DNA from 2 places in the Paenibacillus durus genome. Region 2 is predicted to be linked to the other one. Evidence: a T-box and tRNA genes for the amino acid it is inferred to sense, from the RefSeq annotation. Region 2 holds a T-box; the other holds one or more tRNA genes.
What was found. The T-box of region 2 lies ahead of leuS (leucine--tRNA ligase). A T-box ahead of a tRNA ligase gene usually reads a tRNA of that ligase, here a tRNA-Leu.
Positions count from the first base shown of each region.

Region 1 (4,641 bases), 3.0 Mb from region 2:
GGTTGAACAAAATGCGCATCAGGCGCTCAAAATCGCCCATCGTGCTTATGTGCTGGAAACCGGCAGAGTCGTACTGGAAGGAGACGCCAAGGAATTGGCGGATTCGGAAGAAATCAAAATGGCTTATCTTGGGCACTAACACGGCTATTCCTAATCAGGGCATCACAGAAACAACATATAAATTAAATTATCTGGGAGGCAAGGAGAACAATGAAAAAAATCGGGGCCATTATTTTGTCGACAGTGCTGACTGCCGTATTGGCAGCAGGCTGCGGCAGCAACAACACAGAGAACAGCGGAAATTCCGCAAGCGGCAGCAACTCTGCTGGAGACACAATCAAAATCGGAGCTGACCTTGAGCTCACAGGCGGCCAAGCCTCCTTCGGCGACTCTGCTCTAAAAGGCGCTCAACTGGCAGTTAAGGAAATTAACGATGCGGGCGGTGTACTCGGCAAGAAGTTGGAGTTAGTTGAAGCCGATAACGCCTCGAAATCCGAAGAAGCAACGCAAGCTGCGCAAAAGCTGATTACCACCGACAAAGTTGTAGCGATCATTGGCTCAACGACTTCCACCAACACATTGGGTATCGTACCGGTTGCCCAGGAGAAACAAATTCCGCTCGTGAGCTCCTCTGCCACCAACCCGAAAGTAACGGTTGACGAGCGTACCAAAAAAGTGAACGAGTGGGTATTCCGCGCTTCCTTTATCGATCCTTTCCAAGGACAGGTTATGGCTAACTTTGCAAGCAACACGCTTAAAGCCAAAACGGCTGTTATCTACACGGATACGTCCAGTGACTACTCTAAAGGTCTGCAAACATTCTTTGAAGAAACATTCACAAAGAACGGCGGACAAATCCTGAGCAAAGAGTCTTACCAACAAAAAGACTCTGACTTCAAAGCCGTATTGACACGTATTAAAGCAGCTAACCCGGATGTTATCTACCTGCCGGGCTACTATGAAGAAGTAGGCAAAATCCTGAAACAAGCACGCGAAATGGGCATTAAGGCTCCGTTCATGGGCGGCGACGGCTGGGATTCTCCGCAGCTGGCTGAAATCGCAGGCGCGGCAGCTCTGGACAACACTTACATGTCTAACCACTATTCGCCGGAAGATACCGCTCCAGAAGTTAAGAGCTTCGTTGACGCCTACAAAGCGGCCAACAGCAACGCAGTACCGGACGGCATGGCAGCCCTTGGCTATGACGCTGTTAAGCTGGTAGCTGATGCCATTACCCGCGCAGGAGCGGCTGAACCGGCCAAGATTAAAGACGCCCTGGCAGCGACTAAGGATCTGCAGCTGGCTACTGGCAAAATTTCGATGAACGAATCGCATGACCCGGTTAAAGCGGCTGTCGTACTGAAATTCGTTGGCGGCAAGCAAACCTTCGAAACCAAGGTTAATCCGTAAGCCAACAGAAATGCAGCGCTGAGGATAATGGTAATTTGATCTGATCTATCTTTCGCAACAGACAATTCACTTCCAAATATCGCTTAGCCGCATAGGATGCCGCTCCATTTGTCAATGGGGCGGCTATCCTTCTATCTTGCGGCTCGATAGAGACCATTGACCGGATCACCACTCACGAGAATCCGACCTATACCAAGCGTGGGGTTGTTCATTATGCGGTAGCCAATATGCCGGGGGAATTGGATTTTCTGCCTATCTCCGCGGGAAGGGCGGAGGGGGGCGTATACGGCGGTTTGCATCCATGGGGCAAGCCGCCGTATTTTTTTGAAAAATAGTTCTTGTCAGATGCTCTTGGATTTGCTATAATCATTTTTGTTGTGAAACTAAATCATGGCCCGTTGGTCAAGGGGTTAAGACACCTCCCTTTCACGGAGGTAACAGGGGTTCGAATCCCCTACGGGTCACCATAAGCGGTAGTGGTGGAATGGCAGACACGCTATCTTGAGGGGGTAGTGGGCGTACGCCCGTGGAGGTTCGAGTCCTCTCTACCGCATAATAGTCAAGGAAGAATCCTGAGAGATCAGGGTTCTTTTTTGTATAGAGGGAACTTTCGAGGGAGGTCGGAAATTTGTCGTGAATTTGGGCGGAGAGAGGGACACGCCGTTTACAGCGTTAATCAGCCAACCGTTCCAATGCGCCTGGATATTGGGGATACAACTGAGCAATGCACTCGGGACAGATATCATGAGTTAGTTCGGTATGTAGTTCCTGCTTCAGAAAACGTTCTACCGGAATCCATTCGCTGCCCTTACGGATGGATTTGCAGGAAGCGCAGACCGGCAGATAATGATGTGGCTTCCGATTAAGTGTATGGGCCGGTGGCTCGTCCTGGTGCGGGTCTGCGGCGTGAGAAATAAAGCGGTGGGACAGCAGAACAAAAGAGATCGAGCGCTTGGTTTCTTCAGGTATGGCAAAGGCCTCAATTTGAAACCATTTTCTTCCCTTCAGGGAAGGAGGTTTGGGAAACCTGCCGCTGTAAACGAGCCGTTCCTCCAAGAAGATGGAATGGACGGCCTGGGTTAGCTCCAGCATTGAGTCCGGTGGAAGAACAAGCTCACGCATCATTTCAAAATAGTCTGTCCCCGTCCATTCGAAGCTCGTGGAAAGACCCGAAGCGATACCGAAGCTCTTCCATGGTTCGTTCGCAGCAGCGATCAATCCATGTCTGTCGACAGCCAGTGCGATGCCCGGCAGAGAGTTTATCAATCGGGTAGCAAGGGATAAGGCGCTGTTGGACAAAGGGATCGCTCCTTGACAGATTTCAGGATGGGATACTAAGATTAAGCAGATAAAAAGAATACTCAGTCATTTCGCACTTCACACGTTATGTCCGCGGCTATATCCAGCAGTTGGTTCACCTGCCGGCGGTACCGCAGGGCGCTGCGCGTTCCGTGAATTAGATTGGATAGGCGGTAGGGCGGTATGCCGTGCATTTGGCAAAAGTCTTTTTGACTCAGCATCATCTCCGCCAGGCGCTGCTTGATTGTCCATCCGTAAGGGGTTATGGGCTTTTTAGTGCGTATCTTGCTCACCTCTTATCGACATTCCAGCCGTATGATATAATGGGCTAAAGCATAAGATTAGTCAATTATATACTTTTTTACGTCATTTTACAATAAAAAATGACTTATTTACGTTATTTTTTATCATCTCGGAAGGCGGTCTGGAAATGCAGTCCATTTATGATCGAATTGAACTTTTGATTGAGAAAAGAGGCATGACCAAAAAAGCGTTCTGTGAGCAGCTTGGCATCAGCACAGGAAATATGGGAGATTGGAAGCGGGGCAAGTCGACGCCCGGAACGCATAAATTAATCGAAATCGGCGCTTTTTTTGGCGTCAGTCTGGACTGGCTCATCTTGGGCAAGACTTCCTCGTCCATACTGCGCGAAGGAGGCGAGGATTATTTTTTTGAGCAAATACGGCAATCCAATTGCCATATCGATGAACTGCAGCCCCAGGAAAAGGAGTTTATCAAGGAATATCTCGCTTTTACCGAATATCGCAGACGGAAACAGGAAGATCAGCTTCCCGAATAATTTAGCTTTACTTTTGGGGAAGAAGCGAGTATAATAACTTGTGTTGGCCTCAAAAAATGATTCACCGCGCGGTAGTGGTGGAATGGCAGACACGCTATCTTGAGGGGGTAGTGGGCGTACGCCCGTGGAGGTTCGAGTCCTCTCTACCGCATATAGAAAGAAGCCTTGCGCAGCAAGGCTTTTTTTTGTTTCTGCACATGCGATTTTACAAGTGATGGGATTTCCGGTATGCTCTTAATACCGAGTGTTTGCATGGGAATAGATGAAAGCTATAATTTGAAAAATCTAATTATGGAGGCAATGCACAATGGGGAAGATCGTTAAGAACTTGACCGAACTGATTGGGAATACGCCGCTACTTGAGCTGTCCAGCTTCAAAGAGGAAGGCGCGGCTGCGAACATTCTGGCCAAGCTGGAATATTTCAATCCGGCGAGCAGCGTGAAGGACCGGATCGGATACGCTATGATCAAGGATGCCGAAGACAAGGGGCTCATTAACAAAGATACGACCCTTATCGAACCGACCAGCGGAAATACCGGTATCGGTCTTGCCTTTGTGGCGGCGGCACTGGGCTACCGGTTGATTATTATTTTGCCGGAATCCTTTAGCATGGAGCGTCGAAAGCTTCTGAAACAGCTCGGGGCGGAGCTGGTGCTGACCCAGGCTTCGGAAGGCATGGCTGGCGCGATCCGCAAGGCGCAAGAGCTGTCCGCAGAAATACCCAATTCCTATATCCCGCAGCAGTTCGAGAATCCAGCCAACCCCGATGTGCACCGAAAGACTACGGCCGAAGAAATTTGGAATGATACCGATGGAAAAGTGGATATTTTTGTCGCCGGCGTCGGCACCGGCGGAACGATCACGGGAGTCGGCGAGGTTCTGAAACAGCGTAACCCGCAGGTGCGGATCGTCGCTGTGGAGCCGTCCGGCTCGCCTGTTCTGTCAGGTGGACAGCGGGGTCCTCATGCCATTCAGGGCATCGGTGCAGGCTTCGTGCCAGGTAACTTCAACCGGGCTGTAGTGGATGAGATCATCACGGTAAAGAATGAAGAAGCGATTGCAACGTCGCAAAGACTGGCAAGGAAGGAAGGGCTGCTTGTCGGAATTTCCTCTGGGGCCGCGGCATTTGCCG
Region 1 covers NZ_CP009288.1:1,512,474-1,517,114, forward strand. Annotated here, with positions in the region: gene PDUR_RS06820 (ABC transporter ATP-binding protein) at 1-139, shown strand, start outside; gene PDUR_RS06825 (ABC transporter substrate-binding protein) at 211-1,410, shown strand; partial or broken gene PDUR_RS29715 (hypothetical protein) at 1,551-1,646, shown strand; tRNA gene PDUR_RS06830 (tRNA-Glu) at 1,803-1,877, shown strand; tRNA gene PDUR_RS06835 (tRNA-Leu) at 1,881-1,963, shown strand; gene PDUR_RS27180 (hypothetical protein) at 2,083-2,709, opposite strand; gene PDUR_RS27845 (XRE family transcriptional regulator) at 2,772-2,993, opposite strand; gene PDUR_RS06845 (helix-turn-helix domain-containing protein) at 3,140-3,508, shown strand; tRNA gene PDUR_RS06850 (tRNA-Leu) at 3,577-3,659, shown strand; gene cysK (cysteine synthase A) at 3,816-4,641, shown strand, end outside.
Region 1: it has a tRNA-Leu gene. The T-box ahead of leuS (leucine--tRNA ligase) is inferred to sense a tRNA for this amino acid. The anticodon was not compared.

Region 2 (4,641 bases):
TGAAACCATTTTAAACCGGCTGCGTATTAAAGGGTAGAGCCTTTTGCCGCCGGATGTGGTTATCCCTTCAGTGCAGGAGTTTTTGGCGGCTATTACAGCCTGCGGAATTCTCCTGGACTCCATTAGAACAAGGAGATTGCGGCCATGAGACTTCAGGATTTTATTGGTCTGAATGTGTTTGGAGTCGAGGAAGGCAAGGAAGTCGGCAAAATTGTCGACTGTGTTTTAGATTCAAACTGGAACATTACGGGTATTGAACTGGAAAGCAAATCTTTTTTCGGCAGTCATGTGAAAGTTGTGGCATGGGAAGACATTGTCGCCTACGGCGAGGATGCCGTGATGATACAGAATGAGGAGTCTATTCGGAAGATGGACGCAGGCAGCATACCCCATTCCTTTCTGGAGGGCAAGAACAAATTGAAAGACATGCAGGTCGTGACGGAGACCGGAACGATTCTTGGCAAAGTGTCCGATGTTTATTTTGACCAAAAGTTGGGAAACACAATAGTAGCCCTGGAAATTAGCGACGGGCTTGTGACTGATTTGATGGAAGGTCGTAAGTGGCTGCCTTGCATACCGGGAATGTCCATTGGAGAGAATGCAGTGGTGGTTCCGGCACTCAGTGAAGAAAGATTAGAAAAAAATATTAACATTGTTAACGGATAGGTGGAATGATGTATGAAGTGTCCAAACTGCGGGTCCAAGGATATCGGCAAGATTGGTTCCCATCAATTTTATTGCTGGGGATGTTTCATTGAACTGACGGTCAACGGCGAGAAAATGTCGGTTTATCAGGTTGAAGAAGACGGCACGCTCAGTTCGCTGGACGATCTGTTCTGCGGAGAAGAGATAGCGCAGGAGTTTCCTCACATTCACGCCACTTCCTGAGGCAAGCATAAAACGCTTGTCTCAAGAGGCGGTTACATAAGATTTACAGGCGTCCAATTTCCTTGTTGCGGGTAATGCGGCAGGGATGTTGGGCGTTTTTATTTTTGAAAAAAATACGGGGCAATCGCTTTATGAGGCAGGTTTCAGAAACGGCGGTTATTTTGCGGCGGACAAACATATACTTACTTTACAAGCTAGTCCAGTTTGCCGCAGGAGGTAACGCCATGGAGCAATGGTCAGGGAGTAAATGGTTCCGCTGGATGGTCGGGGTGCTTCTGGCTCTGATCATTTTGTATTTCGTCTGGCTGCTTCATCCGATGCTGCAGCATGTATTCGATTTTTTGAAAGCGGTGCTGGCCCCCTTCTTGGCCGCCATGATCATATCCTATGTGCTTAATCCCATTGTCAGTATGCTGGCTGGCCGAAAAGTGCCGCGAGGAGCAGCCGTTCTGCTGATTTATGCCGTATTCTTGACCACGATTGCCGTCATTGCCGTCAACCTCATTCCGATGTTCATTAAGCAACTCGAAGAGCTTAACGAGCATTTGCCGGAGATGACGCTAAGAGCGCAGGGGCTGATGCACAGCATGAATACCCGTCTCATCCCGCCCGGAGTGGAAATGGGACTCAACAACTGGTTTTTCCAGCTGGAGAACCGGCTTGCTGCGGGAATTTCGCATTTCCTGGACCATATCGGCACCACCATCGGCGTGCTGTTCGACGCTTTCATCGTTCCTTTTTTGGTGTTCTATATTTTGAAAGATTTCGATGTGTTCGAACGGATGCTTGTGTCCTGTCTCCCGCGCTCCCGCCGCAAATCCATTGTGACGATGTTAAAAGATATCGACGAGGCGCTCGGCAATTACATCCGCGGCCAGTTCCTGGTCAGTCTGATTATCGGCATACTCGCTTATATCGGCTACGCGTTGATCGGAATGCCGTATGCGCTGCTGTTCGCGAGCCTGGTGGCCATATTCGAACTCGTCCCGTATTTAGGCCCTTTTCTCGGGGCGGCTCCCGCGATTGTGATGGCGTCGACCATATCATTTAGGTTGGTGATGCTTGTCGTCGTGGTGAATACGATATGCCAAATGTTGGAGAGCAATATAATTTCGCCGCAGGTCGTCGGACGGACGCTGCATTTGCATCCGCTGCTCATTATTTTTGCGCTGCTGGTGGGCGGCGAGCTTGCCGGTATAGTCGGGCTGATTCTGGCGGTACCCTGCTTCGCGGCGGGAAAGGTCGTCCTTCAGCATGTCATCACCTATTATATGAAGCGGAAACCGGTATGACAGAATGCGCATTGACTGAGGCGGCCGGTATTGTATATAATGTTGTGGAAAATGAACTTCAAATGATTCAAGGATGAGGAGCATTAATTTCGGATGAGTCATGCAGAGAGCCGGTGTTATTGGTGAAAGCCGGTTGACGACAGCGAAATGAACTCGCCTCGGAGAAACGGCGCAAGCCGCTTGGCGTCTTTCGGACTGAAAGAGCAGTTCTCTTAACCGGAGAAGTGTCCAAGCGTTAACCGCCGTCGGCCCGCCCCCGTTACAGGGTGTAGAGTGAGCAAGCGCCGGGCAAAGAATGTCCGCCTGCTAACTAGGGTGGTACCACGGGAATTCAGCCTCTCGTCCCTAGCGTTTTTACGCTATGGATGGGAGGCTTTTTTAGAGGTTCGCAGCAATTCAAGGAGGAGTAGTAATGAGCGACAGCAAGGGAAATACAGCCGCACAAGGTTACCGGGCGCAGGTACTGGAACCGAAATGGCAGAAGTATTGGGAAGAACATCATACCTTTAAGACCGGTGAGGAAGCGGGCAAGCCGAAATTCTACGCGCTCGACATGTTTCCTTACCCTTCGGGCGCCGGTCTGCATGTAGGGCATCCGGAAGGTTATACGGCGACGGATATCGTCTCCCGCTACAAGCGGATGCGCGGTTACAATGTGCTTCACCCGATGGGCTGGGATGCCTTCGGTCTGCCTGCCGAGCAGCATGCGCTGGATACGGGGCAGCATCCGCGTGATATCACGATCAAGAACGTCAATAATTTCCGCCGCCAGATCAAATCGCTGGGCTTCTCCTATGATTGGGACCGCGAGATCAGCACGACGGACCCTAGCTACTATAAATGGACGCAGTGGATCTTCATTCAGCTGTACAAGCGCGGCTTGGCTTACGTCGCTGAAGTGCCGGTGAATTGGTGTGAGGCGCTTGGCACCGTACTAGCTAACGAAGAAGTCATCGATGGCAAAAGCGAGCGCGGCGGGCATCCCGTCATCCGCAGACCGATGCGCCAGTGGATTCTGCGGATTACCGAATACGCCGAGCGTCTGCTGGAGGATCTGGAAGAGCTGGACTGGTCCGAGAGCATCAAGGACATGCAGCGCAACTGGATCGGCAAATCGAAGGGCGCCGAAGTCGCCTTTGGCATCGACGGTCATGATGCTAATCTGACCGTATTTACAACCCGGCCCGATACCCTGTTCGGGGCAAGCTACTGTGTGCTCGCGCCCGAGCACGAGCTGGTGGCGTCTATTACGACTGACGCCCAGCGTTCGGCCGTGGAGGAATACCAGACACTGGCTTCGCGCAAGAGCGATTTGGAACGGACCGATCTTGCGAAGGAGAAGACAGGCGTGTTTACCGGCGCCTATGCGGTCAATCCGGTAAACGGAGCCAAACTGCCGATCTGGATCGCGGACTACGTCCTGGCCGGATACGGTACGGGAGCGATCATGGCCGTACCAGGGCATGACACCCGCGACTGGGAGTTCGCCAAGCAGTTCGGACTCGAGATCATCGAGGTTGTCCAAGGGGGCAATGTGGAAGAGGAAGCCTACGCCGGCGACGGTCCGCATGTCAATTCCGATTTCCTGAACGGACTGGACAATACGGCGGCCATCGCCGCCATGATCGCCTGGCTGGAGGAGAAAGGCTTCGGCAAGGGCAAAGTAACTTACCGCCTGCGCGATTGGCTGTTCAGCCGCCAGCGCTATTGGGGCGAGCCGATCCCGATTCTTCACCTGGAAGACGGCACGATGAAGACGGTCCCGGAAGACCAGCTTCCGCTCTTGCTGCCGGATGTTGAGGCGATCAAGCCTTCGGGTACGGGCGAATCGCCGCTGGCGAATGTGACGGATTGGGTTGAGACGGTCGATCCGGAGACCGGCATGAAAGCCCGCCGCGAGACGAACACGATGCCGCAGTGGGCCGGCAGCTGCTGGTACTACCTGCGTTACATCGATCCGCATAACGACAAGGAGCTGTGTTCTCCCGAGAAGCAGAAGGAATGGCTGCCGGTCGATCTGTACATCGGCGGCGCTGAGCATGCGGTGCTTCATCTGCTGTATGCCCGCTTCTGGCATAAGGTGCTGTATGATCTCGGCGTTGTAAATACGAAAGAGCCGTTCTACAAGCTGGTCAACCAGGGCATGATTCTCGGCACCAACAACGAGAAGATGAGCAAGTCGCGCGGCAATGTCATTAATCCGGACGAGATTGTAGGCGAATTCGGCGCGGACACGCTGCGCGTGTACGAAATGTTCATGGGCCCGCTGGAAGCGACCAAACCGTGGAACGCGAACGGCGTGGAAGGCATTCACCGCTTCCTCTCCCGCGTATGGCGCTTGTTCGTAAGCGAAGAGGGCAGCCTGAGCGCCAAAATCACGGAGGACGGCGGCAACGAAGAATTCAAGCGCACCTGGCATAAGACGATCAAGAAAGTGACCGATGATCTTGAGAATCTGCGC
Region 2 covers NZ_CP009288.1:4,528,105-4,532,745, reverse strand. Annotated here, with positions in the region: gene PDUR_RS19675 (cysteine desulfurase family protein) at 1-37, shown strand, start outside; gene PDUR_RS19670 (PRC-barrel domain-containing protein) at 145-666, shown strand; gene PDUR_RS19665 (hypothetical protein) at 679-888, shown strand; gene PDUR_RS19660 (AI-2E family transporter) at 1,113-2,180, shown strand; T-box leader at 2,242-2,530, shown strand; gene leuS (leucine--tRNA ligase) at 2,593-4,641, shown strand, end outside.